DNA from 4 places in the Bradyrhizobium denitrificans genome. Region 3 is predicted to be linked to each of the others. Evidence: predicted binding sites of a transcription regulator. Region 3 holds the regulator's gene; each other region holds the start of a gene.
The links. The regulator PhoB, encoded in region 3, activates phosphate uptake and scavenging genes when phosphate is short. The targets are predictions, from matches to a motif close to TGTCATNNANCTGTCAT.
Positions count from the first base shown of each region.

Region 1: HL671_RS32375 (Orn/Lys/Arg family decarboxylase) is a predicted target of PhoB. The motif match lies at 3,021-3,037, and genes of this name have one in related genera.
Region 2: phnC (phosphonate ABC transporter ATP-binding protein) is a predicted target of PhoB. The motif match lies at 5,472-5,488, and genes of this name have one in related genera.
Region 4: HL671_RS14405 (DUF47 domain-containing protein) is a predicted target of PhoB. The motif match lies at 2,146-2,162, and genes of this name have one in related genera.

Region 1 covers NZ_JABFDP010000037.1:5,000-12,969, reverse strand. Annotated here, with positions in the region: gene cobD (threonine-phosphate decarboxylase CobD) at 1-513, shown strand, start outside; gene HL671_RS32390 (adenosylcobinamide-GDP ribazoletransferase) at 510-1,229, opposite strand; gene HL671_RS32385 (histidine phosphatase family protein) at 1,226-1,819, opposite strand; gene cobT (nicotinate-nucleotide--dimethylbenzimidazole phosphoribosyltransferase) at 1,819-2,874, opposite strand; gene HL671_RS32375 (Orn/Lys/Arg family decarboxylase) at 3,082-5,439, shown strand; gene HL671_RS32370 (GNAT family N-acetyltransferase) at 5,448-6,020, shown strand; gene HL671_RS32365 (hypothetical protein) at 6,030-6,242, opposite strand; gene HL671_RS32360 (hydroxyacid dehydrogenase) at 6,670-7,719, opposite strand; gene HL671_RS32355 (thiamine pyrophosphate-binding protein) at 7,868-7,970, shown strand, end outside.
Region 2 covers NZ_JABFDP010000024.1:14,626-22,595, reverse strand. Annotated here, with positions in the region: gene HL671_RS25745 (ABC transporter permease) at 1-478, opposite strand, end outside; gene HL671_RS25740 (ABC transporter substrate-binding protein) at 527-1,534, opposite strand; gene phnE (phosphonate ABC transporter, permease protein PhnE) at 1,695-2,543, opposite strand; gene phnE (phosphonate ABC transporter, permease protein PhnE) at 2,540-3,424, opposite strand; gene phnD (phosphonate ABC transporter substrate-binding protein) at 3,548-4,480, opposite strand; gene phnC (phosphonate ABC transporter ATP-binding protein) at 4,562-5,371, opposite strand; gene HL671_RS25715 (LbetaH domain-containing protein) at 5,544-6,206, shown strand; gene HL671_RS25710 (alpha-D-ribose 1-methylphosphonate 5-triphosphate diphosphatase) at 6,203-7,390, shown strand; gene HL671_RS25705 (DUF1045 domain-containing protein) at 7,398-7,970, shown strand, end outside.
Region 3 covers NZ_JABFDP010000027.1:23,152-31,121, reverse strand. Annotated here, with positions in the region: gene pstC (phosphate ABC transporter permease subunit PstC) at 1-102, shown strand, start outside; gene pstA (phosphate ABC transporter permease PstA) at 106-981, shown strand; gene pstB (phosphate ABC transporter ATP-binding protein PstB) at 978-1,799, shown strand; gene phoU (phosphate signaling complex protein PhoU) at 1,833-2,549, shown strand; gene phoB (phosphate regulon transcriptional regulator PhoB) at 2,566-3,273, shown strand; gene HL671_RS27780 (trypsin-like serine protease) at 3,369-4,685, shown strand; gene HL671_RS27775 (HoxN/HupN/NixA family nickel/cobalt transporter) at 4,867-5,994, shown strand; gene HL671_RS27770 (NADH-quinone oxidoreductase subunit B family protein) at 6,009-7,025, shown strand; gene HL671_RS27765 (nickel-dependent hydrogenase large subunit) at 7,022-7,970, shown strand, end outside.
Region 4 covers NZ_JABFDP010000011.1:239,033-247,002, forward strand. Annotated here, with positions in the region: gene HL671_RS14390 (ABC transporter substrate-binding protein) at 1-150, shown strand, start outside; gene HL671_RS14395 (branched-chain amino acid ABC transporter permease) at 227-1,090, shown strand; gene HL671_RS14400 (branched-chain amino acid ABC transporter permease) at 1,092-2,060, shown strand; gene HL671_RS14405 (DUF47 domain-containing protein) at 2,204-2,848, shown strand; gene HL671_RS14410 (inorganic phosphate transporter) at 2,863-3,873, shown strand; gene HL671_RS14415 (peptide chain release factor 3) at 4,212-5,831, shown strand; gene HL671_RS14420 (MarR family winged helix-turn-helix transcriptional regulator) at 5,861-6,325, opposite strand; gene HL671_RS14425 (autotransporter domain-containing protein) at 6,637-7,970, shown strand, end outside.

The DNA of each region.
Region 1 (7,970 bases), on a different contig from region 3:
GGCCTGCTGATCGTCGACGAAGCCTTCATCGACCTCTATCCCGCCAACGCGAGCCTTGCGACGGACCTGCCGCCGGCGACGATCGTGCTGCGCTCGTTCGGCAAGGTCTATGGTCTTGCCGGCGTGCGGCTGGGATTTGCGATCAGCGCCGAGGACATCGCACAGCAGCTGCGCGAGCAGCTCGGGCCGTGGGCGGTGTCGGGAGCTGCGCTCGCCATCGGGATGGCCGCACTGGCCGATGAAGCGTGGCTGCACCAGACACGCGCCCGCTTGGTCAAGGACTGCGCGCGCATCGACGGGCTGCTGTCCAAGGCCGGTTGCGTCGCCATCGGCGGCACGCCGTTGTTCCGGCTGGTCGCCTCGACCGGCGCGACTGACATCGCCGAACGGCTGGCCCGCCGCGGCATCCATGTCAGACGCTTCCCGGCGCAGCCGAACTGGCTGCGCTTCGGGCTCCCCGGTGATGAAGCCGCGTGGCAGCGCCTGACTCAGGCGCTCGGCGACGCCGGCTAGCCCAGCACGCAAGCGGCGAGCAGCAGCGTCTCCGTCACCTCGATGCTGGCGCCGTGACAGTCGCCGGTGATGCCGCCGAGCCGCCATTGCCAATAGACTGCGACGGCCGGGATGAGTGCGATGGCAAGCAAGCTCGGGACGGCGCCGGCAAGCGCGCCGATCGCCAGGACGACGCTCCATCCAGCAATGACATTCCAGCCGGCGCGGTTCGACACGCTCGCACCCAGCCCCGGCTTCAACGACACCAGCATCTTGCTCCAGACCAACGTGCCCAGGCGCGCCCAGGCCGGGATCAGCAGAAGCGCCCAGCCGGTCGGCCCCGTCGCCAGCTCGGCGAGCAGCACCAGCTTGGCGGCGATCTGCAGGCTGATGGCCACCACCGCGAAGCTGCCGGCATGAGGATCGCCCAGCACAGCGATGAAGCGCTCGGGCTTGCCATGCGCGGCGCCGAACGCGTCGGCGACATCGCCGAGACCGTCGAGATGCAGCGCGCCTGTGATCCAGATCCAGGCGACGACCACGGCCAGCGCGACGATCCATGGATCGGCGCTTTGGAAAATCCGGGCGATCAGGGCCAGGCACGCGCCGATCACCAGCCCTGCGGCCGGAAACCACGGCGATGCCCGTGCGAGATCGTCCGGCCGGGACTCGACGACGCGCGGCGTCGGCAGACGCGTCATGAACTGCAATGCGATCCAGAAGTCACGCAAACTCATGGCTGGATGATCTCGACGATTTCGCCCCAGGGCGCGCCGTCCGCCCCCCGCCCGGCTTCGAGCGTGATGCGGGTGCCAAGCTGAATCCGCAAGCTCCACAGCTGAGGCAAGGGCCAGCCGAGCAAATGCGATAGCGCGGCACGGATGGCACCGCCATGGCTGACCACCAGAACCGGTGCCGCCCCTGAATGGGTCAGAACACGCTCGACGGCGCGCGCGACCCGCGCCTGCAGGTCGGCCCAGCTCTCGCCCTCGGGCGCCGCAACTGCGGGATCGGCGTAGAACGCCGCCAGCAAGTCGGCTCCGCGGGCCTCGGCGGCAATGTCCCTGCGCCTCCGTCCGTCCCAGCGGCCGAAGTGAAGCTCGCGCCAATCGCCATCGATCTCCAGCGTACAGCCGGTTCGCCGCGCATAGTCCTCGGCGGCCGCACGCGCGCGTGCCAAGGGCGAACTCACGACGCGGCGCCACATCCGGCTCTCGGTCTGCCGCCCGACCTGATCCCAGCCGTCATCCGTGAGCGGCGGGTCGGTGCGGCCGTCGAGATAACCGTCGCGCCCGGTCGAGCCGTGCCGCAGCAGATCGATCCGCATCACGCGTCGCGTCCCGAGACGGCAGCCTCCGCGAAGGTGGCCATGCCGTTATGCAGCGCGCAGGCGAGCCGGATGATCGGCAGCGCGGTGGCGGCGCCGGAGGCCTCCCCGAGCCTGAGGTCGAGATCGATCAAAGGATGGGCGCCGAGCGCGTCGAGCACCAGCGCATGACCGCGCTCGGCCGAGCGGTGCGAGAACAGTAGCCAGGTACGGCACGACGGATTGAGCCTGACCGCCGCGAGCGCCGCGACCGAGACGATGAAGCCATCGACCAGCACTGGCCAACGCCGCTGCGCGGCAGCGATCATGGCGCCGGCCATTGCGATGATCTCGAAGCCGCCGACGGCGGCCAGGATATCCGCCACCGCCGCGTCCGATGTCAGTCCATGCCGCGCCAGGGCTGCGACAATGACGGCGGCCTTCTTGGCGCGCCCATCGGCGTCGAGACCCGTGCCGCTGCCGACGATGTCGACCGGCGCGCAGGACAATAGCGCGGCGGCGATCGCGGCGGCTGATGTCGTGTTGCCGATCCCCATCTCGCCGAAGATGACGAGCTGCGGCTGATGATCGGCCTGCCGCGCCAGCGCGCGGCGCCCGGCATCGCAGGCGAAGGCCACCTCCTCCGGCGTGAGCGCCTGCGCGACACTGAAGTCGCGCGTGCCGCGGCGCGTCTTGTCGGCCACCACGCCGGGAACGGCATCGCTCGCCAGCGTGCCAACGTCGACCACCTCGAGCGGGCAGTTGAGATGACGCGCGAGCACCGCAATCGCCGCGCCTCCACCGGCAAAGTTGCGAAGCATCTGCACTGTGACCTCCGGCGGATAGGCCGAGACCCCCTGCGCCGCGATCCCGTGATCGCCGGCGAACAGCACGACGGGCGCCCGGTCGGCACCTGGGTAGTCCGTCGCCTGCAGCGCCGCCAGCTCGACAGCCACCTCCTCCAGCCGGCCAAGCGCACCGAGCGGCTTGGTCAGCTGCGCCTGGCGCGCCATGGCCGCCTGCCGATGGCTCTCGGACGGCGCGGCACAATCGAGGGAGATCCAGTCAGGGAGCACGATGGGTCCTTTCGGGTCGCTCAAGCGTTGGACGATTGCCACTGCGACAGGGTCAAGACAAGCGCCAGGGCGCCATCGCGCCTCAAGGTGCAGAATACGAACAAAGCGAGGCCATCGGCAGAACCGTCACCCGGAGACGGCCCGATTGTCATCCCATTGTCATCGAAGCCGTCGACAGGTGGCTGCCCACCCAGCCGAAAGACTCTCATGGAATACTTCCGCCGCTTCACCTTCCTGTTCGCCGCGCCCGTGTTCGAGACCGACGATCTCGCCGGCCTGCGCTTCAACCAGATCATCGAGGAGATCCAGCGCTCGGGCTTCGAGGTCGTGCGCGCCCGCAAGCTGGAGGATGCCGAGATCGCGGTGCAGACCGATGCCGCGATCGGCTGCATGGTGGTGGACTGGGGCAAGAAGGGGCTGGAGGGCAAGACGGCGGCCCTGATCAACCTGATGCGGCGGCGCGGCCTGGACTTCCCGATCATCCTCTTGATTCGCCGCAAGCGGTTCGAGGACCTCCCGGTCGAGGTGCTCGACTTCATCGACGGCTACGTGTTCCTGTCCGAGGAAACGCCGGCGTTCATCGCCAAGAACCTGATCAGCCGGCTGAAGCAATATGCCGAGACCTTGAAGACGCCGTTCTTCGGCACGCTGGTCGACTATGCCGAGGAAGGCAACCAGCTCTGGACCTGCCCCGGCCATAATGGCGGCGTGTTCTATAGCCGCAGCCCGATCGGCCGGATCTTCGTCGAGCATCTCGGCGAAGCCGTGTTCCGCGACGATCTCGACAATTCCGTGCTCGATCTCGGCGACCTGCTGACCCATGAGGGTCCGGCGCTGCGCGCGCAGAAGGAAGCGGCGCAGATCTTCGGCGCCGAGAAGACCTATTTCGTCCTCAACGGCACCTCGACCTCCAACAAGGTGGTACTGGGCGCGCTGGTGACCGACGGCGACCTCGTGCTGTTCGACCGCAACAATCACAAGGCCGCCCATCATGGCGCGCTGCTGATCTCCGGCGGCGTTCCGGTCTATGTTCCCACCGTCCGCAATGCCTGGGGGCTGATCGGGCCGATGCGCTGGGATCTGCTCGACGAGGAGCAGTTGCGGCAGCAGATCCGCAACAACCCGCTGGTGAAGGACCCCGAGGCCTGGCGCAAGGAACGGCCGTTCCGCGTCGCCATTGTCGAGCAGTGCACCTATGACGGCACGATCCACAGCGCCGAGATGATCCTGCAGCGCATCGGTCATCTCTGCGACTACATTATGTTCGACGAGGCCTGGGCGGGCTTCATGAAATTCCACCCGCTCTATGCCGGCCGGTTCGCCATGGGACTTGCCGAGCTCGGGCCCGACGCCCCCGGCATCATCGCCACGCAATCGACCCACAAGCAGCTCGCGAGCTTCTCGCAGGCGTCGCAGATCCACATCAAGGATCGCCACATCAAGGGTCAGCGCCGCCGAGTCGAGCATCGCCGCTTCAACGAAAGCTTCATGCAGCACGCCTCGACGTCGCCGTTCTATCCGCTGTTCGCCTCCCTCGACGTCGGCGCGCAGATGATGAAGGGCCGCTCCGGCGAAGTCCTGTGGGACGACACGATCCGGCTCGGGATCGAATTGCGCAAGAAGATCAGGGCGATGCGCCGGGAATTCGAGGAAAAGGAGAAGGATCCGGCGCGGCGCTGGTTCTTCGAGCCGTTCGTGCCCGACCGGGTGTCGATCCCTGACGCCGCCAGCCCGGGCGGGCGGCATGACGTGGCCTGGGAGGCGATCTCGACCGACCAACTCGCGACCGACGCCGCGCTGTGGCAGCTCGCGCCGGGCGAAGCATGGCACGGCTTTCCGGATCTCGCGCCCGGCTTCGCCATGACCGATCCGAACAAGCTCACGCTGCTCACGCCGGGCTTCGACCGCACCACCGGCGGCTACGCCGACCACGGCATCCCGGCGCCGATCGTCGCGCAATATCTGCGCGAGAACCGCATCGTGGCCGAGAAAAATGACCTCAACTCGCTGCTCTTCCTGTTGACCCCCGGCGTCGAGGCCAGCAAGGCCGGCACCCTGATCAGCGGGCTCGTCGCCTTCAAGCGGCTGCACGACGACAACGTGCTGCTGGAGGACGCCATTCCCGAGTTCACCCGGCGCCGCTTCGGCCGCTACGGCAAGGTGCGGCTGCGCGACCTCTGCGGCGAGATGCACCGGTTCTACCGCGAGGCCGAGGTGAGCGCGCTGCAAGCCAGGCAGTTCCAGCCGCAGCATCTGCCGGAGATCGCGATGTCGCCGCGCGAGGCGGCGCGTGCGCTGATGCGCAACGAGGTCGATTATCTGCCAATCGCCCAGATCGACGGACGCATCGCGACGACGCCCTTCGTGGTGTATCCCCCGGGCATTGCCACCATCGTCCCGGGCGAGCGGCTGTCCGACCGCGCCCGGCCGATGATCGATTACCTCAAGATGTTCGAACGCGCCTTCAACACGTTTCCGGGCTTCGACGTCGAGATTCAGGGATTGTACAAGGAGATCGACGAAGCTGGCCGGATTCGGCTCCATACCTATGTTTGCGCAGAGTAATTCGAACGATGGACAATCCCGCGACCGTGCTCGACGCCGAACCGCCGGTGCTGGTCCGGCCGTCGCGCGACGAGGATGTCGAGGCCATGCTGGCGATCTACCGGCGGCACATTCGCCGGGGCGTCGAGGACAGCGCCGCCAATTCCGGCTCGCCCGAACCTGACGATCTCAAGCAGCGGCGCAAGAACCTGCGCAACCACCGCCTGCCACATCTGGTCGCGACGTTCCGCGGCGAGGTGGTGGGTTATGCCTATGTCGTGCAGTTCAGGAAGCGGCCTGCTTACCGTTTCGCGGTCAAGCACTCGATCTATGTCCATCATGAGCATCTCGGCCGCGGCGTCGGCCGGCTGTTGATGCAGGCGCTGATCGACGCGTCCGCCGCCGCGGGATATCGGCAGATGATCGGCTATATCGATGCCGACAACACGGCCTCGCTCGGCATCCACGAACGGTTCGGCTTTGTCCGCGTCGGCCTGCTGCCCGGGGTCGCCTACCGCTACGGCCGATGGTCCGATACGGTCATGGTCCAGCGCTCGCTCGGCCCCGGCACGACCGAGGCGCCGGCGGGAGCGAGCCGCTGACCCTGCGGGTCAGGATGGAAAATCGGCAGCCTTCACCTGGATGCGATCGGCGTGCAACGACCAGTCGTGCAGCGCCTGCTGCTCGCAGAATCGCGTCTTGGCGATCTCGGCGGCCTGGCCTTCGGTTTCGGCCTCAACTTCCAGCGTACACTGGCAAATCTCGCTCTGGCGGCCGTTCTCGCCGAGCACATCCTTCATGAAATGAACGACGTAATGCGACATGGCTCTCCCCGCTGGTCAGCAGTGGTTGAGTCCATGTTAGCGCGGTTGAACAGCGGCTGGGGACGGATCTCAAGCCGCAGGGCCAAATATTTGATGGAACAGCGGAACCCCGTTCACGCCCCCGCCGACGGAAGACTGGCTGCGGCGATGGCGACGAAGGTCGAGACGGCGCGCCGGACGCGGCTTTGAGTGGCCTTCAGCAATGAATTCAGGCGGCGCATCGGACCGATTTCCCTTCGGCGCCGAGCCAAATTCCAGGCTTAAGCTCATGGCGCTTCTGAGAAAATGATCAGCGAGGTCCCGCCTGTCGAGACCGCCGGGAAAATAGCAATGGGCAGATCGTCAGGGCCGCCCCGGATAGAATGTTCATTGCTGCATTGCAGCTTCAGACGCATAAAATCTTCTCGTCGTCTCCTGCTTGCCGCTTCTAGGACGGCGTCACTCCGAACGTCGCGCGGAACCGGTCGCTGTAGCGCGGCCAGGCTTCGGGATTGATCAGGCGCGGCGGCCGCCGCCCATCGAGGGCGGCGAGCAGCTGTTCGGCGGCGATCTGGCCCATGTTCTGCCGCGCCTCCCGTGTGACGCCGGCGGTGTGCGGGCTCGCCAGCACGTTGTCGAATTGCAGCAGCGGATGCTCCGGCGGCGGCGGCTCCTTGGCCCAGACGTCGAGGCCTGCGCCGGCAATGCGCTGGTCGCGGAGCGCCGCCAGCAAGGCGTCCTCGTCGTGAATGAAGCCGCGGGCGGTGGTGATGAAATAGGCATGCGGCTGCATCAGTGCGAATTCGCGGTGGCCGATCATGCCGCGGCTGTCCCGCGTCAGCGGGCAGTTGATCGAGACGAAATCGGAGCGCCGCATCAGATCGGCGAGCTCGACCTTCTCCGCGCCGCGGGCGGCGATCTCCTCCGGCGAGAGATAGGGATCGTAGGCCAGCACGGTCATGCCCAGCAGACCCCGGCACAGCTCCGCGACCCGGCGGCCGACATTGCCGAGCCCGACGATGCCGATCGTCCGCCCCTGCACCTCATTGCCGATCAGGTCGTTGCGATTGACGTCGCGCTCCCGGCGCAGCCGGCGGTCGGACTGAATGATCCGCTTCGACAGGGTCAGCATCATGCCGAGCGTGTGCTCGGCGACTGAATGGGCATTGCCGCCCGACTGGTTCACGACCAGCACGCCCGCCCGGGTGCAGGCGTCGACGTCCACCGGATCGTAGCCGGCGCCGTTGCTGGACACGATCAGCAGATTGGGCGCGCGGCGCAGCAGGTCGGCATCGACATGGAAGCGCGGCGCAAGCTCGTCACGGGCCGCGCCGATCTGGTAGGCGTGAGCCGCCGCCATGATCGGCGCCGCTTCGGGGTCCGGAGTGTCATTGTCCAACCGGTCGAGCCGGACATCCGGACGGGCCGCGAGCCGCTCGCTGAAGATCGGGTGCGCGAGATATTTGACGTAGAAGACGCGCTTGGAATTCGCAGCCATGGTCGAGCGACCTCCTGGTTCCTGCTTCTTGCTTTCGGACGCGAGCGGCGGTTGCCTGACCGGCCGGGCCGGCATGTTGACAATCGGTCCGCGGCCGTCAAGCTCGGCGCGCATCCCACCGAGAGGCACGACACCGAGAGGCACGACCATGGCCGCCCCACCCGATGCGGCGCGATCCGCATCGCCGCCGAGCTGGCACGAGATCATCCTGCAGGGCTTCAAGCGCAACGCCATCGACCTCGTCCCTTACG
Region 2 (7,970 bases), on a different contig from region 3:
CCATGATGGTGAGGATGACGCGCGGGATCGAAAAATAGAGGTAGCCGAGGAACAGGCCATAGATCGAATAGGCGAAGACGAGCTTGTCTCCGGTCAGGCGCGCCGAGACATCGCCGATCAGCCCCTGGCGGCCGGCCAGCAGGATGATCATGAAGCCGATGACGACGCCGGGAAACGCCAGCGGGAATGTCAGGATCGCCACCAGAACCGCACGCCCGGGGAAGCGGTGACGCTGCAGGAACAGGCCGGCGATGGTTGCGATGATCAGCGTCGCGACGGTGGTCGCCGCCGCCAGCAGCACCGTATTCAGGAGCGTGGCGCGGTAGCGCGGCTCGACGAGAATCGCGAGATATTCGGCCAGCCCGCGTGGTCCTTCCGCACCGGTGACGAGCAGCCGCGCCATCGGCAGCAGAAAGAAGGCGGCCGTCACGGCCGCCAAAGGCAACAGGCAGATCCAGACGAAGGATTTGTGCGACATGAGATCACGGACGTCCCGCCGGCCAGGGCCGGCGGGACCTGGTCCTCCTTAGCGGACCTCGGACAGATAACGGTCGACGAACGCCTTCTGCGCCGTTTCCATGTCGCCCCAATTGACGCTCTTGGCACGGGCGTAGTCGCTGTCCGGCAGGAACTTGGTCTTGACGGCCTCGGGCAGCTCGATCGGACGTGCCGGACGCAGATAGGCATTCGTCCAGATCGCCTGGCCCTTGTCGGAGAGCAGGTAGTCGATGACCTTCTTCGCCTTGTCCTTGTCGGGCGCATTCTTCACCAGGCCGACGACGTAAGGAAACACCACCGAACCCTCGCAGGGAATCACAAACTCGAAATTGCCCTTCTCGGTGTATTTTGCGCGGTAGGCGTTGAAGTCGTAGTCGAACAGAATCGGGATCTCGCCCGAGACCACGCGCGCATAGGACGTCTGCTTCGGCACGATCGGATCGTTCTTGCTCAGGTCGTTGAAGAAGCTCAGAGCCGGATCGAAATTGGACTGCGAGCCGCCAAGCGCAAGATTGACCGCGACAGCGCCGACATAGCCGACAGCCGCCGAGCTCGGATCGAGATAGCCCACCATGCCCTTGTAGTCGGGCTTCAGCAGATCCTTCCAGCAGGCCGGGACCGGCTTCCCGCCGAGCGCGTCCTTGTTCACGAACAGGCCGAGCGTGCCGGAATGGATGGTGGTCCAATAGCCGTCGGCGTCCTTCAGACCGGCCGGGACCTGGTCCCAATTGGCCGGCCTATAGGCTTCCAGCGCATCCTGCGCCTTCGCCTTCATGCCGAAGGTGACGCCGAAATAGCCGATGTCGCCGACGGGATTGCTCTTCTCGGCGAGAATCTGGGCCAGCGCCTGGCCGGAGTTCTTGTTGTCGTGCGGGATGTCATAGCCGAGATCGGTCTTGATGGCCTTGAGCATCGAGGCCCAATCAGCCCATTCCGGCGGACAATTGTAGCAGATGACGTCAGCGGCTTTGGCTTGCTGCGACGGCGCCAGGACGACCAGCGCGAGCAGCGCAAGAACGAGGCGGGTGACCTTCATGACGTTGAAAACTCCGTATGTCTGGCACGGCGGCCAGTTCCGGAGCTTCCCCTAAAGGCGGCGCATGAAGGATTTGCGACAGCGCGTGCGGCGCACACAAGCGAGGCCGCACGCTCATCGTTTGCTTACGAACGACCTCTACCTTCAGCTGCCGACATGATCAGGCGACGGCGCGGCGGCCGATGATGGCGAAGCGCAGCTTGCCCGAGATCCAGTCGATCGCCGCGACCGCCACCAGGATCATCAGGATCAGGAACGACACCCGCTGCCATTCCAGCACGCGGATCTGCTCGGCCAGCTGCAGCCCGATGCCGCCCGCACCGACGATGCCGATGATCGTCGCCGAACGGGTATTGGATTCGATGAAGTACAACACCTGGCCGGCGATCACGGGAAGAACCTGCGGCAGGAGGCCGAAGCGGATCTCGTGCAGCGCGCTGCCGCCCGAGGCGCGCACGCCTTCGACCTGTTTCCTGTCCGCGCTTTCCATCGCTTCCGAGAACAGCTTGCCGAGCGCGCCGAAATCCGAAACGGCAATCGCGAGCACGCCGGCAAACGGGCCGAGACCGACGACATTGATCCAGACCAGCGCCCAGATCAGCGTGTCGACGCCTCGGATGGTGTCGAACAGCCGGCGCACCGGAAAGCGGAAGATCGCCGAGGGGATGATGTTGCGCGCTGCGAGCAGGCTGACTGGCAGCGCAAAACATGCGGCCAGCGTCGTGCCCAGCACGGCGATGGACAGCGTCTCGCCGAGGGCCTTCAGATAGATCGGCAGCGAGGCGCCGGGATCCGGCGGCAGCATCAAGAGCGCGATCCAGCCGAGTTGGCTGAGGCCCGACAGCATGCGCGACGGCGAGAATTCGAGATCGACAAGGCCGAAGACGAAGATCGCCAGTGCGAGCACCAGCACCAGCGGCGTCGCCAGCCGGGCGGACAGCGGCCGGTCGAAGATCTCGGGATAGCGCTCCCGGATCTGTTGCGAGTCGGGCGCCTGCTGACGGCTCATGAGCGGGCCTCCGCGCCAAACAACCGTCCGCGCAGCCAGCCGGTACTGATATCGATCAGGAACACCGTCAGCACGATCATGACGAGGATGGCGCTGACATCCGAGTAGTAGAATTTGCGGATTGCGACCACGAGTTCCTGCCCGATGCCGCCGGCGCCGACGAAGCCCATCACCGAGGCTTCGCGCACGTTGATTTCGAAGCGCAGCAGCGTGTAGCTGGAAAATCCGGCGATCACCTGCGGCAGCACCGCGAAGCGCATGCAGGACAGCCAGCTTGCGCCGGTCGCGCGAATGCCCTCGACCGGCTTCATGTCGGCGTTTTCGACCACCTCGGAGAACAGCTTGCCGAGCGCCCCACTGGAATGCACGGCGATCGCGAGCACGCCGGGGATCGGGCCAAGACCGAAGGCGATGACGAAAATCAGCGCGAACACGATGCCCGGCACGGTACGGGCGAATTCGAGCAGGCGCCGTACCACGAAGCGGATCCAGGGCGCCGGCGAGGTGTTCTCCGCGGCGAGGAAGTTGAGGCAGAATGCCACGACCATGCCCGCGATGGTGCCGACATAGCTGATCAGCAGCGTCTCGCCGAGCAGTTTGAGCCACTTCTTGAGGCCCCAGAACCATTCGGGAATGTTGGTCCAGACCCGCTGACCGTCATCGAGCGTGAAGATGCGATCGAAATAGCTGACGAAATTGCCGAAGTAGGTGTAGAGCGTCCGCAGATTGACCTCGGCGCCGACCGCCGCAACCAGCAGCACGGCGATGAACACCACCGCCGAGATCGCAAAGCGCAGACGACGGCGGAACACCGCCCGGCGATAGACGCCGTTCAGAGCCGCAAGTTGCTGGCTCGGCAGGATCGAAACGGCGACCGCCATCGGAGTTGTGCTGCTTCCGGTTCGGATGTGTCAGACGTGGGTTGACAAAGCTTGCTCGACCAACCTTGCGCAAGACAAGAGCCGGGTCTGTCCGACCCGGCTCTTGCTGGCATGATGTGTCGATCAGGAGGCCTTCTTGCGCAGGCTGTCGACGAACTTGATCAGGTCGATGGTGCCGTCCCAGTCCTTGGTCGTAGCTGGATTGAAGCCCTTCCGCTGGCCGTCGAACAGACGATCGTAGGCCGCCTTGTCCTTGGCTGGAGCTTCGAAGAAGGCCTTGGCGATCGCCTGCTTGGCGTCTTCGGGCAGGTCCGAGCTGTAGGCGTAGGGACCATTGATGATCGGCGCGGACTTGTAGATGATGCGGAAATCGTCCTTCTTCATCGGCGAACCATCGGCGTTCTTCAGCATGCCCTTGGTCAGCATCTGCGCCAGCGTCGAGTCGTTATCGCTGGTCCACTGGTTCGCCGCGACGTCGACGGTGCCCTGCGCCAGCGCCAGGATCGCATTCTCGTGGCTGCCGGTGAACACGACCTTGCCGAAATAGCCATCGGCATTGGTGATGCCCATCTTGTTCAGCTCGAAACGCGGCACGTTGTTGCCGGAGGTCGAGTTAGGATCGACCAGGCCGAGATTCTTGCCCTTGAGGTCCTCGACCTTCTGATAGGGACTGTTGGCCTTGACGAAGAACACAGAGTAGTAACCGGTGCTGCCGTCGCCATTGATGTCGTTGGCGAAGGCGTCGATCTTGACACCAGTCAGCCGGGCGCGGGCGAACGAGGCCGAGCCATAACTTGCGATGTGGATATTGCCGGCGCGCTGCCCCTCGATCACGGCTGCATAGTCGTTGGCGATGCGCAGCGTGACCTTGGTACCGAGTTCCTTGGATAGATAGTTCACGAACGGCGTCCACCGCTCAGTCACACCGGACGCATTCTCTGCCGGAATGATAGCAAAGGTCAGCTCTGGATACTTCGCCCTCCAATCTTCAGCGGAGGCCGAAGCGGTGAACGCCAGCGCAGCGACGCCCGCGAGAACGATGCGACGATTGATCATGAATTGCCCTCTTGTTGCAGTAAATAACAGACCTCGTCCTCAGCACCTGCGGAGATCCAAGGTCGCAGAAAATTCCTGTCGTCAGGCCACGGCGGCTTCGCCGAGCGCCGGCACGGTTGCCGCCGGCGCCGGATGAGCCGCTCCCATGACCTCGTCAGCCTCGAGGTCGTAGAGTTCGCGCGCAATCTGCGCCGTCAGGGCCGCGGGCACATCGTCGAAAACGACCCGCCCCGTGGCCATGCCGATCAGGCGATCGCAATAGCTCCGCGCCAGATCCAGCGAATGCAGATTGCAGATCACGGTGATGCCGAAATGCTTGTTGATGCGCAGCAGCGCATCCATCACGATCTTGGTATTGCGCGGATCGAGCGAGGCAATCGGCTCGTCGGCAAGAATGATCTCAGGATTCTGGACCAGAGCGCGCGCGATCGCGACACGCTGTTGCTGGCCACCGGACAATTGATCGGCGCGCTGCGCGGCAAGCGCAGCCATGTCGAACTGCTCAAGGGCCGACAGTGCCATGGCGACGTCCTCCGCCGGCCAGAGCTGTGCCAGCGAGCGCCACGACGGAATCTCGGCCAGCCGCCCCATCAGCACGTTGGTCAGCACGTCGAGCCGGCCGACGAGATTGAACTGTTGAAAGATCATGGCGGAGCGTGCGCGCCACTGCCGCAACTCGCGACCACGCAGCGCGGTCACGTCGAGGTCCTTGAAGAGGACGCGCCCGGAGGTCACCGGGCTCAGGCGATTGATCGAGCGCAGCAGGGTCGACTTGCCGGCCCCCGATCGGCCGATCACGCCGACAAAACTGCCGGGAGCAATAGAGAATGATGCGTTGTCGACCGCGGCTTTCGTGCCGAAGCGGCACGTCAGGCCATCCACCACCAGCATAGAATTCTCCAGACGCCTCGCTTTGTCGCTATCGCTAGCGTCCGGATTCTACAGATATGTGACAGTCACGCTGCGCTGCGACGATCATCCACACATCCGGCGTCATGCGGCTGTCACGCACTCGTCATAATGAGGCATCATCCACCGCAAGGTACCGCACACAGAGCGCGAGATGGCCGGCAAATCACTTTCGACCGAACCAACTGTTGATCCCTCGGCCAAGCTCCAGGACGTGAAGCTCGGCATCTATTGCGAGGTCGGCGCCCGCACCATCCTGCAGGAGGTGACGTTGGGCGACTATTCCTACGTCGTGAACGACTCCCAGATCACCTACACGACGATCGGCAAGTTCTGCTCGATCGCGGCAATGACCCGGATCAATCCCGGCAATCACCCGATGCACCGCGCGACCCAGGCCCACTTCACCTATCGCGCCAGCGCGTATTTTCCCGGCGAGGCCGATGATGCGGAGTTCTTCACGTGGCGCCGGGAACATCACGTCGAGATCGGCCATGACGTCTGGATCGGGCATGGCGCAATCGTGCTGCCTGGGCGCAACATCGGCACCGGCGCCGTGGTCGCTGCGGGAGCCGTGGTCACCAAGGATGTGCCGGCCTATACGATCGTCGCCGGCAACCCGGCCCGGCCGATCAAGCGTCGTTTTCCGGTCGAGGTCGAACAGCGTCTGATGGATCTCGCTTGGTGGGATTGGGACCACGCGGCGCTGCGCCGGGCGCTGCCTGATTTCCGGCGGCTCGAGATCAGCGCCTTCCTGGACAAATATGAAGCCGCTCTCGACGGCGGCCGCGCGCTGCGGCAGAGTGCCGCCCCATGACCGACATCTCGATTTCCAACGGCCGTTGCCTGATCGGCTCCGACCTCGTCGAAGCATCGCTGCTCGTCGCCAACGGCGAGATCGCTGCGATCGATCCCCGCCGCCCGCCATCGGGCATGGCACTCGACGCGCGCGGACTGACCGTGCTGCCCGGCATTGTCGACATCCACGGCGATGCCTTCGAGCGGCAGATGATGCCGCGCGCCGGCGTCGATTTTCCGATCGACGTGGCCCTGATCGACAGCGACCGGCAGGCGGTCAGCAACGGCATCACGACAGTGTTTCATGCCACGACCTGGTCGTGGGAGCCGGGCCTGCGCAGCGCCGGAAATGCGCGTCGCCTGCTCGAGGCGATCGAAAGCCTGCGGTCGCGGCTTGCCGCGGACACCCGCTTCCATCTGCGCCACGAGACCTACAATCTCGACGATGAGGACGAGATCCGCCAATTGCTCGCGGCGCGGCGCATCGACCTGTTCGCCTTCAACGACCACATGGACTCGACGGTCGCGAGCCTCGAAAAGCCGCACAAACGCCAGCGTATGGTCGACCGCACCGGCCTGTCCGGCGATGATTTCGACCGCCTCGTCACGCGCATCGCATCGCGCGGTGACGCCGTTCCGACGTCCATTGCCCGGTTGGCGGAAGCCGCGCGCGCGGCCGGCGTGCGGATGTTGTCGCATGACGACGATAGCCCGGAGATGCGCAAGGCGTTTCGCTGCCAGGGCGTGACGATCGCCGAATTTCCGGTCAATGAAGCGACGGCGCGCGAGGCTGCCGGCGGCGGCGATGCGATCGTCTTCGGCGCGCCCAATGTGGTCCGCGGCGGCAGCCATACCGGCTGGACCAAGGCGAGCGACATGATCGCCAAGGGCCTGTGCTCGGTGCTGGCGTCGGACTATTATTATCCGGCACCCCTGCTCGCCGCGTATCGCCTCGCGGCCGACGGCATCTGTCCGTTGCCACGCGCCTGGGAGCTGATCTCGGCCGGCCCGGCCCGAGCGGCAGGCTTGTCCGATCGCGGATCCCTCGCGGAAGGCTTGCGCGCGGATATCATCCTCATTGACGACAGCGACGCGTTGCGTCCGCGTGTCGTGGCCGTGGTGGCATCGGGACGCCTGGTCTACCTGACCGAGGCCGCTCGCCTCCACGCCGTCGCCGTGCCGCGCGCGGTCGCGGCGGAGTGAGCCACCGATGACAGGCTTCCCGCGCTACGCGATCTACTACACGCCACCGGCCGACACGGCACTGAGTGCGTTCGGGGCCGACCTACTCGGCTACGACGCCTGGACCGGCCGCGATCGTCCTTGTCCGGACGACGTCGTCAACGACGTCCCGGACTGGGCCGAGCTCACCGCCGACGCGCGCAAATACGGCTTTCACGCGACGCTGAAGGCGCCGTTCAGTCTGGCCGAGACGCGCAGCGAGCGCGAATTGTGCGACGCCTGCGCCGGCTTCGCTGCGGCTCCAAGAACGGTTCCGATGATCCGGCCGGTGGTGGACGCGATCAGCGGCTTCGTTGCCGTCATTCCGGGCGAAGTCTCGCCGGCCCTGCAGGATTTCGCCGCTGAATGCGTGCGCGCCTTCGAACCGTTTCGCGCGGCCATGACCGCGGAGGATCGCGCGCGCCGCAAGCCAGAGCTGCTCTCGCCGCAGCAGCGCGCGCACCTCGATCGCTGGGGCTATCCCTACGTCATGGACGATTTTCGGTTTCACATGACGCTGACGTGCCGCCTGTCCGACGAACGGCGCCGACCGATCCTCAGC
Region 3 (7,970 bases):
AGCCTGATCCTGCTCGGTCTCTTGCTGTTCGTTCTGACATTCTTCGTGCTCGCGGCAGCCCGTCTGATGCTGATGCGGCTCGAGACCAAGGCGGGGAAATAGCTCATGACTGCCATTGACGCTCAGCCCAGTCCCGTCAATCCGATCTACACGCGCCGGCGCCGCACCGACATCGTGGTCCGTGGCCTTTGTTTTGCTGCCGCCGCGTTCGGCGTCACCTGGCTGGCGCTGATCCTGTTCACGCTGTTCTATAACGGTCTGGCCGGGCTCAGCCTGCAGGTCTTTACCGCTGATACGCCGCCGCCGGGATCGAGCGACGGCGGTCTGCGCAACGCCATCGTCGGCTCGATCATGATGACCATCATCGGCGTCGGCATCGGCGCGCCGCTCGGCCTGTTCGCCGGCACCTATCTCGCCGAATATGGCCGCAACGACCGCCTGACCTCGATAATCCGTTTCATCAACGACATCCTGCTGTCGGCGCCGTCGATCATCATCGGCCTGTTCATCTACGGTGCGGTCGTGGTGCCGATGGGCGGCTTCTCGGCGATCGCCGGCTCGCTGGCGCTGGCGGTGATCGTGATCCCCGTGGTGCTGAGAACCACCGAGGACATGCTGCTGCTGGTGCCCAATCCGCTGCGTGAGGCAGCCTCGGCGCTCGGCCTGCCGCGCTCGCTGGTGATCCGGCGGATCGCTTACCGCGCCGCGCGCTCCGGCCTCATCACCGGTGTGCTGCTGGCAACCGCCCGTGTCGCCGGCGAGACCGCGCCGCTGCTGTTCACCGCGCTGTCGAACCAGTTCTGGAGCATGAACCTCTCCAAGACGATGGCGAACCTGCCGGTGACCATCAACAACTTCGTCCAGAGCCCCTATGCCTACTGGAAACAGCTGGCCTGGAGCGGCGCCCTTCTGATCACCTTGACCGTGCTGGCCCTGAACATCGGTGCGCGCATCCTGGGCGCCGAGAGGAGCTCGAAATGACCGACATGTCCGTATCCGTGAGCAGCCCGACGGCCGCCATTCCCGCCAAGTCGCTGCCGGAGGCGCCGGCCAAGGTGATCGCGCGAAATCTGAACTTCTATTACGGCGATCATCACGCGCTGAAGAACATCAACCTGTCGCTCGGCACCAACCGCGTCACCGCGTTCATCGGTCCGTCCGGCTGCGGCAAGTCGACTTTGCTGCGCATCTTCAACCGGATGTACGATCTCTATCCGGGCCAGCGCGCCACCGGCCAGCTGATGCTGGACAGCACCAACATCCTCGATCCCAAGCTCGACCTGAACCTGCTGCGCGCCCGGGTCGGCATGGTGTTCCAGAAGCCGACGCCGTTCCCGATGACGATCTACGAGAACATCGCCTTCGGCATCCGCCTCTATGAGAAGATCTCGAAGTCCGAGATGGACGACCGGGTCGAGAAGGCGCTGCGCGGCGGCGCGCTGTGGAACGAGGTCAAGGACAAGCTCAACGCCTCCGGCCTGTCGCTGTCCGGCGGCCAGCAGCAGCGCCTGTGCATCGCGCGTACCGTGGCTGTCAGGCCCGAAGTGATCCTGTTCGACGAGCCTTGCTCGGCGCTCGATCCGATTTCGACCGCCAAGGTCGAGGAGCTGATCCAGGAACTCTCGGAGAACTATACGATCGCGATCGTCACGCATAACATGCAGCAGGCGGCGCGTGTCTCCGACAAGACCGCCTTCATGTATCTCGGCGAGTTGATCGAGTTCGACGACACCAGCAAGATCTTCACCTCGCCGAGCGATCGGCGGACCCAGGATTACATCACCGGCCGGTTCGGCTGACGCCGACAGCATCATTGCCTTCAGGAGATCATCATGGCCAGTGAACATACCGCCAAGGCGTTCGACAGCGATCTGCAGGATCTGACCCGGCTCGTGTCGGAGATGGGCGGTCTCGCCGAGCGGCTGATTGTCGACTCCGTCGACGCACTGGTTCGGCGTGACGTCGCGCTCGGCCAGAAGGTCGTCGCCGCCGATGCCGAGGTCGACAAGCTGCAGCGCATCATCGAGGAGCGCGCCGTGCTGACCATCGCGCGCCGGCAGCCGATGGCGGTCGACCTGCGTGAGATCGTCGGCGCGATGCGCGTCGCCACTGATCTTGAGCGCATCGGCGACCTCGCGAAGAACATCGGCAAGCGGGTTGCTGCGCTGGAAAGTGATTTCCATCCGCTCAAGCTGATCCGTGGCCTTGAGCACATGACGGATCTCGTGCAGTCGCAGGTCAAGTCGGTGCTGGATGCCTATGCGGCGCATGACCTGCCGGCTGCGATGGCGGTGTGGAAGGGCGACGAGGAGGTCGATGCCATCTGCACCTCGCTGTTCCGCGAGCTGCTGACCTACATGATGGAAGATCCGCGCAACATCTCGTTCTGCATCCATCTGATGTTCTGCGCCAAGAATATCGAGCGGATGGGCGACCACGCGACCAATATCGCGGAGACGGTGTTCTACATGATCGAGGGCCAGGCGATGGTCGACAAGCGTCCGAAGGGCGACATGACGAGCTTCGCCACCACGGTCCCCGGCAACTGAGAGAGACTCGTTCGATATGACTGCGCGCATCCTGGTGGTGGAAGATGAAGAGGCGCTGACCACGCTCCTGCGCTATAATCTGGAGACCGAGGGCTACGAGGTCGAGACCGTGGGGCGGGGCGACGAGGCCGACACGCGGCTGAAGGAGCGCGTTCCCGATCTCGTGGTGCTCGACTGGATGCTGCCGGGCCTGTCCGGCATCGAACTGTGCCGCCGGTTGCGGACGCGGCCCGAGACCAAGCAGCTGCCGATCATCATGCTGACGGCGCGCGGCGAGGAGAGCGAGCGCGTGCGCGGTCTGGCGACCGGGGCGGACGACTATATCGTCAAGCCGTTCTCGGTCCCTGAGCTGCTGGCGCGGGTGAAGGGTCTGCTGCGGCGGGCGAGCCCGGAGCGGCTGGCGACGGTGCTGTCCTATGGGGACATCGAGCTCGACCGCGAGAAGCGCCGGGTGGCGCGCTCGGGCCGGCCGATCGATCTCGGCCCGACCGAATACCGCCTGCTCGAATTCTTCCTCGAGCATCCGGGCCGCGTGTTCAGCCGTGAGCAGTTGCTCGACAGTGTCTGGGGCCGGGATATCTATATCGACGAGCGCACGGTGGACGTCCATATCGGCCGCCTGCGCAAGCTGCTCAATCCCGGCCGCGAGCAGGATCCGATCCGCACGGTGCGCGGCGCCGGCTATGCGCTCGACGACCGCTTCGCCAAGAGCGAGCAGGCGTAAGCGCGGGGCAGCCGTTTTGCGCGCGGCCATGGGGCTGCCGTCTTGATCCGGTCTGCTGGTCTCCCCATCATGATGACCGGGATGCCGCGGACGCGATGATCAGGACAATTGCTCTCGTCTTAGCCGTGTGGCTCGCCGCCATTGTGCCCGGTTCGGCCGCCGAACTCGAGGAGGCCGTGGCCGCGGCGGCCAATGGCCAGCACGCCATGGCGATGCGGCGGCTGATGCCGCTGGCGGCCAAAGGCGATGCGCGGGCGCAGTTCGATGTCGGCTTCATGCAGGCGTTCGGCTGGGGTGTGCCGCGCAACCCTGCCGAGGCGATGGCCTGGTACCGGAAGGCGGCGGATCAGGGCCTCGCCGTCGCGCAGCATTATCTCGGCGTCGTCTATTACAATGGGGAAGGCGTCGCCCGCGATCATGGCGAAGCCAGCCGATGGTTTTCTCGCGCCGCGGCCCAGGGCTTCGCCCAGTCGCAATATATGCTCGGCCTGATGATGCTCGACGGGCGGGTGGTCGCGCAGGATGTCGTGCAGGGCTATGCCTGGCTGGTCATGGCGGGGCGAAATGGCGTGCGGTCCGCGGGCCGCGAGGTCCAGCGTGTCGCGTTGAGTGAGGCGCAGCGGCGACAGGCGGAGCAGGCCATCGCGGCCTGGCGGCCCAAGCCGGAAGCGGCCGATTCAGGCATTGCCAATCCGCGGCCCGAGCAACTGCTCGGGCTCGACCGGCACATCGGCGAGGTCGTGGATCCCACGGCGTGGCCGGCATCATCGATCGGCGTCGTCACCGTGGCCCAATACAGCACGGGCGGTTCGTGCACGGGCACGCTGGTGGCGCCGCGCCTGGTGCTCACGGCCGCGCATTGCGTCTTCAACGGCGTCGCCCAGGTCAGTCCCGGCAACGTCCACTTCCTGGCCGGCATGAACAAGGGCACGCCGGCAGCCTCGTCGATTGCCGACAAGCTGATCGTGGCGCCCGACTTCGCGCCGATCCAGCACGACAAATGGTCGCTTGACCGCTCGCGCGTCGATTGGGCCCTGATCGTCCTGAAGGATGCGCTGCCGTCGCGGCCGGTGGCGGTCACAGCGCTCACGCGCGAGCAACTTGCGGCTGCGACGGCGGCCGGGACGATTTCGGAGATCGGCTACGGCCAGGAGCGGCGTTATTCGCCGACCGGACAGCGCAATTGCAGCGCCGGCATGACTGAGGATGCTCGGCTGCTGACGGTGCATTGCTTGGCGAATTTCGGCTATTCGGGCTCGCCGATCCTGGCCGAGATCGGCGGCGAGACGGTCGTCGTCGGCATCTTCTCGGCGTTCCATGAGGAGACCCGGCTGATGTTCGCCGCGCCGGCCAGCGGGTTCGAGGCCGCTGTCAGGCGCGAGATCGCGGCGCAAAGCGCCTCGGTCCGGTGAGGCGGGGGCAAGCGAAGGTCTTCAGCGGCTGGTCATTGTTTGTGCGTGACCGGACAGCGGATTGCCACAGAGGCTGGCCGATCCAGGCGAGACGGGGGGTGAACGGCGCGAATTCGGCCTGATCTGGGCCGGGCGGAGCAAGGCTTGCCAATTGGCGCGAGACTTGCTCTCCTGCCTGAGTATGACGATTTTCCCAATTGATCATCCCCAGCCTCCGCGCGCAGCGCCGGCCTGGCTGCAGACCGCGGGCGGCCGCAATGTCGCGCTGCTGGCCGGTCTCGTGCTCGCCAACGCGCTTGCCTGGGCCTGGGCGTTTGCGCTCTATGCCGACCGTCCCGCCATCGTCGGCACGGCCATGCTGGCCTGGCTACTTGGATTGCGCCATGCGGTTGACGCCGACCACATCGCTGCGATCGACAACGTGGTCCGCAAGCTGGTGCAGGAGGGGGACACGCCGCGCGCTGCGGGTCTCTATTTCGCGCTCGGACATTCGAGCGTCGTCGTCATCGCCACCATTATCGTCAGCCTGGTCGCCGGCGCCGATCTGTTGAGCGGGGACAGCGCAATTCGGGCGATCGGTGGTGCCATCGGCACCTCGGTTTCGGCCGGCTTCCTGCTGCTGATCGCATTCGCGAACCTCGTTCTGTTCGTCAATCTGTGGCGGCGCCCGGCAGTGTCGCAGCAGTCCGAAATGGCAGACACGGCAAATGCAGGGCGGGGCGTTCTCATTCGTCTGCTGCGTCCTGTGCTGCGCCTCGTGGACCGCGCCTGGCACATGTATCCGCTCGGGTTCCTGTTCGGCCTCGGCTTCGATACCGCGAGCGAGATCGGTCTCCTCAGCCTTTCTGCGACCGAAGCAGCGCGCGGCGCGAGCCTCGCCCATGTGCTGGTGTTCCCGGCGTTGTTCGCTGCGGCGATGGCGACCGTCGATACGGCCGACAGCATGCTGATGGTCGGAGCCTATCGTTGGGCGCTGACGGATCCCGCGCGCAAGCGACGCTACAATCTGGTGATCACCGGAACGTCGGTCGCGATCGCGCTGGTGATCGGCGGCGTCGAGGCGGTGACGTTGCTGGCGCCACGGCTTGGCGCTCAGGGCGGCTGGACGGATGTCGCGGTGGCGCTGGGCGATGACATCGGCAATCTCGGGATCGTCGCGGTCGGCCTGTTCGGACTGATCTGGGCCGGCGCCGTGCTGCTCGGCCGTCGTCGTGGCTCCGAGCGCAGGCCGTGCGACGCGCTTGCCAGTACTCACGCTGCGGCGTTAAACCCGAGAGCACCACCAGGCGGAATGCCCGGCGCGAAATAGCAGCGGAACCCACGATGGTCGGCGCGGAGGGAATGACCAGGATGTTGTGGCTGCAGGGCGCGAGCTGCGGCGGCTGCACCATGTCCATTCTGGAAAGCGGCGCCTCCGGCTGGTTCGACGAACTGCGCCAGTCCGGCATCGATCTGGTGTGGCATCCCTCCGTCAGCGAGGAGACCGGCGAGGAAGCCGCGGAACTGCTCGAGGCCATCCGCGACGGGCGCGAGCGGCTCGATCTGCTGGTGCTCGAAGGCTCGGTCGCCCGGGGCCCTAACCTGAGCGGCCGCTTCAACATGCTGGCGGGCACCAACCGCTCAATCTATCATTGGCTGCTCGATCTCGCCCCGCTGGCCGACTATGTCGTCGCGGTCGGCAGCTGCGCGGCTTATGGCGGCATTCCCGCGGCCGGCATCAACCCGACCGATGCGGTCGGGTTGCAGTTCGAGGGGAGCGACGTCGGCGGCGCGCTAGGGGCGGGTTTCCGCTCGAAGCGCGGGTTGCCGGTGATCAATGTCGCCGGCTGCGCGCCACACCCCGGCTGGATCATGGAAAGCCTGCTTGCGCTCACGACTGGCGATCTCACCGCCGACGGCCTCGACGCCGTCGGGCGTCCCGCCTTCATCGCCAACCACCTCGCTCATCATGGCTGCTCGCGCAACGAGTTCTATGAGTTCAAGGCGAGCGCGGAAGCCATGTCGGAGCGGGGCTGTTTGATGGAGCATCTCGGCTGCCGCGCGACGCAGGCTGTCGGCGACTGCAATCAGCGGTCCTGGAACGGTGGCGGCTCCTGCACCAAGGGCGGCTATGCCTGCATCGCCTGCACCTCGCCTGGCTTCGAAAGCGCGCAGAACTATCTGCAGACTGCGAAGCTCGCCGGCATTCCCGTCGGGCTTCCGACCGACATGCCCAAGGCGTGGTTCGTCGCGCTCGCGGCCCTGTCGAAATCGGCGACTCCGCGCCGCGTGCGCGTCAATGCCACGGCTGATCACGTCGTGGTGCCGCCGAGCCGCTCGGGCGACAAGCGCAGTTCATGACCCGGATCACGGTCGGCCCGTTCAACCGCGTCGAGGGCGATCTCGAGGTCCGCCTGGATATCGAGAGCGGCCGTGTCGCACGCGCCGAGGTGACCGCGCCGCTCTATCGCGGCTTCGAGCAGATCCTGGAGGGGCGACCGCCGCTCGATGCGCTGGTGATCGCGCCGCGCATCTGCGGCATCTGCTCGGTGTCGCAGTCGATTGCGGCGGCCAGCGCGCTGCGTCAGGCCATGGGCGTCGTGCCGGCGCCGAACGGCGTGCTCGCGACCAACATCGCCCATGCGGCCGAGAACGCCGCCGACCATCTGACGCACTTCTACATCTTCTTCATGCCGGACTTCGCGCGCGAGGCCTATGCCGCGCACCCCTGGCACGGCGCGGCGGCGGAGCGCTTCACCGCGACCAAGGGATCGGCGGCGCGCGAAGCCTTGCCCGCGCGCGCGCGACTCCTGGAAATCATGGGCTTGATCGCCGGTAAATGGCCGCACAGCCTGGCGTTCCAGCCGGGGGGCACCACGCGCGCGATCGAGCTTGGTGAGCGTATCCGGCTGAATGCGATTGCCGGCTCGTTTCGCGGCTTTCTCGAACGTGTGGTGTTTGCCGATACGCTTGAGAATGTACTGGCGTTGTCGACGCCGTCCGAGCTCGATCGCTGGCGCGACGGACGCGCGGGCGATTTCGCACACTTCCTGCGACTGGCCGATGCGCTTGCGCTCGCGGATCTTGGCAAGGGGCCGGGGCTGCTGATGAGCTTCGGTGCCTATCACGATGCCGATGGCGCCAACTTCCGCGCCGGCCTGCGCGCCAGCGATGGAATGATCTCAACCTTGCCGTCGGACCTGATCACGGAAGATGTCTCGCATGCCTGGATGCGTGAGACATCGCGCGATCCGGCGGCGAGCCGCTCCGTGCCGGACGCCGACAAGGCTGACGCCTATAGCTGGT
Region 4 (7,970 bases), on a different contig from region 3:
CGCACCATCCACACCGCCTATTTGTTCGAGGTCAAGAAACCGTCCGAGTCCAAGGCGCCGTGGGATCTCTACAAGCTGGTCGGCTCGGTGCCGGGCGACCAGGCCTTCACGCCGCTCGACAAGAGTGCGTGCGCCCTGTTGAAGAAGTGAGCCGCTGCAGCCCCGGCGGTCCGCTGCCGGGGCTGCTCGTCCTTTAGGAAACGCCGAGAGAAGACAGAACAAGACGATGCAGGCCCTCTACGCACAGCTCCTGGTCGGACTGATCAACGGCTCGTTCTACGCGCTGCTCAGTCTCGGGCTTGCCGTCATCTTCGGCATGCTCAACATCATCAATTTCGCCCATGGCGCGCTCTACATGATGGGCGCGTTCTGCGCCTATTTCCTGCTGAACCTCGGCGGCATCAACTATTGGTGGGCGCTGCTGCTGGCGCCGATCATCGTCGGCATCTTCGGCATGATCCTGGAGCGCACGCTGCTGCAGTGGCTGACCGGGCTCGACCACCTCTACGGCCTGCTGCTGACCTTCGGCATCGCGCTGATCGTGCAGGGCCTGTTCCAGAACTATTTCGGCTCCTCGGGCCTGCCTTACGCGATCCCCGATCAGCTGCGCGGCGGCATGAATCTCGGCTTCATGTTCCTGCCGATCTATCGCGGCTGGGTCGTGGTGTTCTCGCTGATCGTGTGCCTGGCGACCTGGTTCCTGATCGAGCGCACGCGGCTTGGCGCCTATCTGCGCGCGGCCACTGAAAATCCGACCCTGGTGCGCGCCTTCGGCGTCAACGTGCCGCGCATGATCACGCTCACTTACGGCCTTGGCGTTGGCCTCGCCGCGCTCGCCGGCGTGTTGTCGGCGCCGATCAACCAGGTCCGGCCGCTGATGGGCGCCGACCTGATCATCGTCGTGTTCGCGGTGGTCGTGATCGGCGGCATGGGCTCGATCATGGGCTCGATCATCACCGGCTTCGCGCTCGGCGTGATCGAGGGACTGACCAAATATTTCTATCCCGAGGCTTCCAACACCGTGGTCTTCGTTCTGATGGTCCTGGTGCTCCTGGTGAAGCCGACGGGTCTGACCGGACGGGCGGCCTGACATGACATCGATCACCGACGAGACCCTGCCGATCACGCCGCGCGCGATGCGCGACGAGATGATCGTGTTCGTCATCATGGCCGCGCTGCTCGCCATCGTGCCGTTTACCGGGCTATACCCGTTCTTCGTGATGCAGGCGCTGTGCTTTGCGCTGCTGGCCTGCGCCTTCAATCTGCTGATCGGCTATGGCGGGCTGCTGTCGTTCGGCCACGCGATGTTCCTGGGCACCGCCGGCTATTGCAGCGCGCATGCGCTGAAGGTCTGGGGCCTGCCGCCGGAGCTCGGCATCCTCACCGGCATCGCCGGCGCCTTCGTGCTGTCGGTTGTCACCGGCTACATTTCGATCCGCCGCCAGGGCATCTACTTCTCGATGATCACCCTGGCGCTGTCGCAGCTGCTGTACTTCGTCTATCTGCAGACGCCGTTCACCCATGGCGAGGACGGCATCCAGGGCATCCCGCAGGGCAGGCTGTTCGGCTTCATCGACCTGTCGAAGCCCACCACGCTGTATTACGTCGTGCTGGTCGGCTTCCTCGCCGGCTTCCTGCTGATCTTCCGCACCATCAACTCGCCGTTCGGCGAGGTGCTGAAGGCGATCCGCGAGAACGAGCAGCGCGCGATCTCTCTCGGCTACAAGACCGACCAGTACAAGCTGCTGGCCTATATCCTGTCCGGCACCATCGCCGGCTTTGCCGGCGCGCTGAAGGTGTTCGTGGCCCAGAACGCCTCGCTCACCGACGTGCATTGGTCGATGTCGGGCGAGATCGTGCTGATGACCCTGGTCGGCGGTCTTGGGACCGTGTTCGGTCCGGTCGTCGGCGCCTTCGTGATCATCGCCATGCAGCAATATCTGGCCGGCTTCGGGCAGTGGGTGACCGTCATCCAGGGCGTCATCTTCGTCGCCTGCGTGCTCACCTTCCGCCGCGGGGTGGTCGGGGAAATCGCCCATCTGTTCAAGCGATCCCTCTAAGTCATTGATTTGTTGGGGTAACGCCGAAAAGGCAGAAAGCGGTGGATGATCCGGCCGCCGCTTCTGCTGTGACGCGATCCGGAGTATGACACTTCTGTGACGGGCCGGCCCCGGCCCGTTTCGGAATCGATGGATCTCGTCCCATGCTGAACTGGTTTCGTGCCGTCCTCCCGCGGGAGGAGCGGTTTTTCGATTTGTTCGCCCGCCACAACAAGGTGGTGATCCAGGGCGCGCATGCGCTGCAGGACATGCTCAAGGGCGGCGACGACATTCTGGTGCATTGCCAGCGGGTCAGCCAGTTCGAGAACGAGGCCGACAACATCACCCGCGAAGTGCTGACCGCCGTCCGCCGCACTTTCATCACCCCGTTCGACCGCGGCGACATCAAGAACCTGATCACCTCGATGGACGATGCCATCGACCAGATGCAGCAGACGTCCAAGGCCGTGGTGCTGTTCGAGGTCAAGGAGTTCGAGCCGACGATGCGGGAGATGGGCACCTTGCTGGTCGACTGCGCCAACCTGATCGGGCGCGCGCTGCCGCTGTTGCAGGCGATCGGCCAGAACGTGCCGATGATCACTGCGATCACCGAGGAGATGACCAAGCTCGAGGGCCGCGTCGACGACCTTCACGACATCGGGCTGAAAGAGCTGTTCCTCAAGCACCGCAACGCCAACACCATGGACTTCATCGTCGGCGCGGAGATCTACGATCATCTGGAGAAGGTCGCCGACCGCTTCGACGACGTCGCCAACGAGATCAATTCGATCATGATCGAACAGGTCTAGGGTAGGGTCGCGCCGTGGACGCTCATCTCGGCCTTCCGATCCTGGTCGGCCTCATCGCCGTCGCGCTCGCCTTCGACTTCCTGAACGGCCTGCACGACGCCGCCAACTCGATCGCGACCATCGTCTCGACCCGCGTGCTCCGGCCGCAATATGCGGTGTTCTGGGCCGCGTTCTTCAATTTCGTGGCCTTCGGCGTCTTCGGCCTGCACGTCGCCCAGACCATCGGCACCGGCATCATCGATCCCGCGATCGTCGACGCGCAGGTGATCTTTGCCGCGCTGGTCGGGGCCATCGTCTGGAACCTCGTGACCTGGGCCGCCGGAATCCCGTCGTCGAGCTCGCACGCGCTGATCGGCGGGCTGGTCGGGGCAGGGGTGGCCAAGGCCGGCATCTCGGCCACGGTCTGGAGCGGGCTATCGAAGACAGTGCTGGCGATCGTGCTGTCGCCGCTGGTCGGACTGATCCTGGCGATGATCCTGGTCGCGATCGTGTCCTGGGCCTCGGTCCGCTCGACGCCGTTCGCAGTCGACCGCGCCTTCCGCATCCTGCAATTCGCCTCCGCCTCGCTGTACTCGCTCGGCCATGGCGGCAATGACGCGCAGAAGACGATGGGCATCATCGCCGTGCTGTTGTACTCGCAGGGCCATCTCGGCGAGCATTTCACGGTTCCGTTCTGGGTCGTGCTGTCGTGCCAGGCGGCGATGGCGCTGGGCACCCTGATGGGCGGCTGGCGGATCGTCCGCACCATGGGTCTGCGCATCACCAAGCTGAACCCGATGCAGGGCTTCTGCGCCGAGACCGGCGGCGCCATCACCCTGTTCCTGGCGACCTTCCTCGGCGTGCCCGTCTCCACCACCCACACCATCACCGGCGCCATCGTCGGCGTCGGCGCCGCCCGCCGCGCCTCGGCGGTGCGCTGGAACGTGGCCGGATCGATCGTCTACGCCTGGATTTTCACGATTCCGGCCTCCGCCATCGTCTCGGCGCTGGCCTTCTGGCTGGTGTCGGTGCTCCGGCACGGGTGACTGGATGGGAGTGCCTTCCTAAGGGCGTTGGGGCTCATGGTTCGAGACGCGCCGCAACGGCGGCGCTCCTCACCATGCGGTTGAAGGGGGAATCTGGTCGCGAAGACCTCGCCGCGCGTTTCAGACCTCGTCCTGAGGAGCCCGCCACAGCCGGGCGTCTCGAAGGACGGCCGCGGGCGGGGTGCCAGCGCCGGAGCTATCCCGTCGGCCGCCCGGTTAACTCCCCGGTTGGAGTTGCGGTGCAAAACGCCTATATGGAGGGCGCGCGGCGGCATTGATCCCGCGCGTTTCCCACGACATCGCCCGCTCTCTGGCCCCGAAACGACGCCTGCCGCCTCATGTCCGATACCGCCGTCACGACCGAACAGCCCGCCCGCACCGCCTTGTCCGACGAGGTGGCGCGCCGGCGCACCTTCGCCATCATCTCGCATCCGGACGCCGGCAAGACCACGCTGACCGAGAAACTCCTGCTGTTCGGCGGCGCCATCAACCTTGCCGGCCAGGTCAAGGCCAAGGGCGAGCGCCGCAACACCCGCTCGGACTGGATGAAGATCGAGCGCGAGCGCGGCATCTCCGTCGTGACCTCGGTGATGACCTTTGAGTTCGAGGGGCTCGTGTTCAATCTCTTGGACACGCCGGGCCACGAAGACTTCAGCGAGGATACTTACCGCACGCTCACCGCAGTCGACTCCGCCGTCATGGTGATCGACGCCGCCAAGGGCATCGAAGCGCGCACGCGAAAACTGTTCGAGGTGTGCCGCCTGCGCGACATCCCGATCATCACCTTCATCAACAAGATGGACCGCGAGAGCCGCGACACCTTCGATCTCCTCGACGAGATCGAGAAGACGCTGGCGCTCGACACCACGCCGATGACCTGGCCGGTCGGCCGCGGCCGCGACTTCATCGGCACCTATGACATCCGCGACGGCGGCGTGCGTCTGCTCGAAGGCGGCGGCGCCAAGACCGGCGCCGCGCAGCAGATCGAGATCTCCGAGCTCGGCAAGATCAACGCCAATCTCGACATGAGCCAGATCACTGACGAACTGGAGCTGGTCAGGGAGGCCTGCAAGCCGTTCGAGCTGGATGCGTTCCGCGAGGGCCATCTGACGCCGGTCTATTTCGGCAGCGCGCTGCGCAATTTCGGCGTCGGCGATCTCCTGGAAGGCCTCGGCCGCTATGCGCCGTCGCCGCGCGCGCAGGAATCCAACCTGCGCAAGGTCGATGCCGCCGAGCCGCGCATGAGCGCCTTCGTCTTCAAGATCCAGGCGAACATGGACCCGAACCACCGCGACCGCATCGCCTTCGCACGGCTGTGCTCGGGCAAGCTCAACCGCGGCATGAAGGCGAAGCTGGTGCGCACCGGCAAGACCATGCCGCTGTCGAGCCCGCAATTCTTCTTCGCCCAGGACCGCTCGGTGGCGGACGAAGCCTTCGCCGGCGACGTCGTCGGCATTCCCAATCATGGCTCGTTGCGCATCGGCGACACCCTGACCGAGGGCGAGGACCTCACCTTCGTCGGCGTGCCGAGCTTCGCGCCGGAAATCGTCCGCCGCGTCAGGCTGACCGACGCGATGAAGGCCAAGAAGCTGAAGGAAGCGCTGCAGCAGATGTCGGAGGAGGGCGTCGTGCAGGTGTTCCGGCCGCGCGACGGCGCGCCTGCGCTCGTCGGCGTCGTCGGCCCGCTGCAGCTCGACGTGCTCAAGGCACGGCTCGATGCCGAATATTCGCTGCCCGTCGAGTTCGAGATCTCCGAGTTCTCGCTGGCGCGCTGGATCTCCTGCGATGACAAGAAGAAGCTCGAGGCCTTCATCGCCGCCAACAATTCCGGCGTCGCCGACGATGTCGATGGCGACCCGGTGTTTCTGGCCAAGAACGAGTTCTATCTCGGCTACACCAAGGAGCGCGCCGAAGGCATCGTGTTCTCCAACGTCAAGGACGTGAAGAAGAAGGCGTAGCGCCCCGGTCTCTGCGTTTGGAGGGATCGTTACCGATTTCGCCCGAATACTTTGAGCACCTGCAGAAGTTGCTGATGTCCTTGAGGGCCGACCTTATCCATCAGCCGACGCTCGTGCTCCTGGACCAGACTCTCGGCTTGCTCAAGCAGCGCGATGCCCGCTCCGGTGAGATGCAGCGAGTGCGTGCGCCGGTCTGACGTCGGCAAGCGTTCGAGCAATCCGCGCGATTGCAACTCGTCAAGCGGTGGAATGATCGCCGAGCGGCCGATGCCGAGCACCTCCGACAGGGCCATTTGCGACAACCCCGGATTGTCCCGAATCACGACGAGTATCGAATACTGTGAGGGGCGAATATCGAGTGGGGCGAGCGTCGCGTTGAAGTCCTCGAATACCCAGAGCTGGGCCTGCCGGATCAGGTAGCCGGCACGGCTTGTTAGACCGTCGATGCGGATCCGAGAACGTGCGTCGGTTTCCTGGGTCAGAAGTCGCCTCATGGGTCTGGCGATCGAGTCGCCGGTTTTGGATGCGCGTCTCAAAGTGCCTCGAGGCCGGTCGGTCAATATATTCGCGGTTGTAATCTTGAGGCGCACACATTGCCCGACTGCGGGGCCAATTCAACCCTATTACCTACTACCCCAATTGTTCTTGACCTGAACAAGTCACGATGTGAACATACATTTCTAACGAGCGACCGATTGGCGCGTTGACATCGGCAGGACAATGCCTCGCGCAATTGCCGGGCATCTCAACCTCCGGCCTGTGCACGCCCGCAAAAGCGACGGCGCTCGTGTTGGGGGAGAGGAAAATGCTCAATTTTGTGGGACGGGCGCGGTCGAGCAGCGCCGCGGGCAAATCGCTCGAGCACCGGGAGCAAGTCGGGTGGATGCCCGTTTCTGCCGGCTGTCGCGGCATCGTTGCTGCTTCCATTGCGGCCGCGGGAGTCGTGTGTGGCGCGGCTGGTGCATCGGCTCAGACCTATACGCCGATCGCCATCACACCGAGCCCGGACGTTTATGCATATATTCAGCAGAATCCATTCGTTCAGGGGTGGCTTGGCCCCAGAGTGGCAGGACAGTTTACACGCCTGACCGTGTTCGGTGACAGCTACGCCGACTGGGGAAATGAGATGCGGGCCGGGTCGTCTGTTCCTGCGAGCGGCCGCTTCAGCGCAGGGCTGGCGATGGCCGACGTTGTGCAATACCACTACGGTCTGCCCACCTCGGCGGTCGCCAACTACGCCACCGGGGGCGCCATGAGTGGCGGCACGAATGTCGGAAATCTGTTCGGGTCCACCGGCCCGGTGCTGCCGGGAACCGGCACTGAGATCGGAGTATTCCTTGCGGCGGGAGGGCGTTTCGGCCCACGAGACCTCGTCGACATCACTACCGCAGGCGGCAATGACAGCGTGCCGATCCTGTTCAATCCGACAATCACCCAAGATCAGATGAACACCGCTGCCCGGCAGACGACAGCCAGCATCCTGTCGGACGTTCAGCAGATGGTCCAGGCCGGCGCACGCAATATTGCGATCTTGTCGGTTGGGGATCTGTCCTATTTGCCTGCCGGCGCCGGCAACGCGAACGTCCACTATTTCCAATCGACGTTGACGCAGATGGAGCAGGCCAGCCTGGCGCCGCTGGCGCGCTCGGGCGTCCGTATCTTCTTCTTCGATCTTGCGACGTTGACGCAGAGAGTCGTCGCAAATCCGTCTTTTTACGGTTTCACCAACGTCACCACAGCCTGTACCGATGTGCCGTCCTGCGTCGGCGGCTCGGTGGCGGCACAGAACCAGTTTCTGTCCTATGACGGCTTGCATTTCACGACCGCCGGTTTCGCATTGATCGGTCGCTACCAGACCAACCAGATCGATGCGCCGTTGACGGTGGCGCCGCAGGGTGACGTTGCGACCTCGATCGCGAGCGGTTTCGCCGGCTCGATATTCGGGCATCTCGATGCGTATCGCAACGTCCGTGGTGCGGCTGATGCGATGAACGCGATGGCGGCCGACATGCCGACCAAGGCGGCCCTGGCGGCTCCGGCCGCGGTGCAGAGCCCCTGGTCGGTTTACGGTGACGTCGCCTATTCCGGGGGAAGCCGCGACTCCCAGCAGTTCTTGTCCAGCTACAACTACAATTCGGT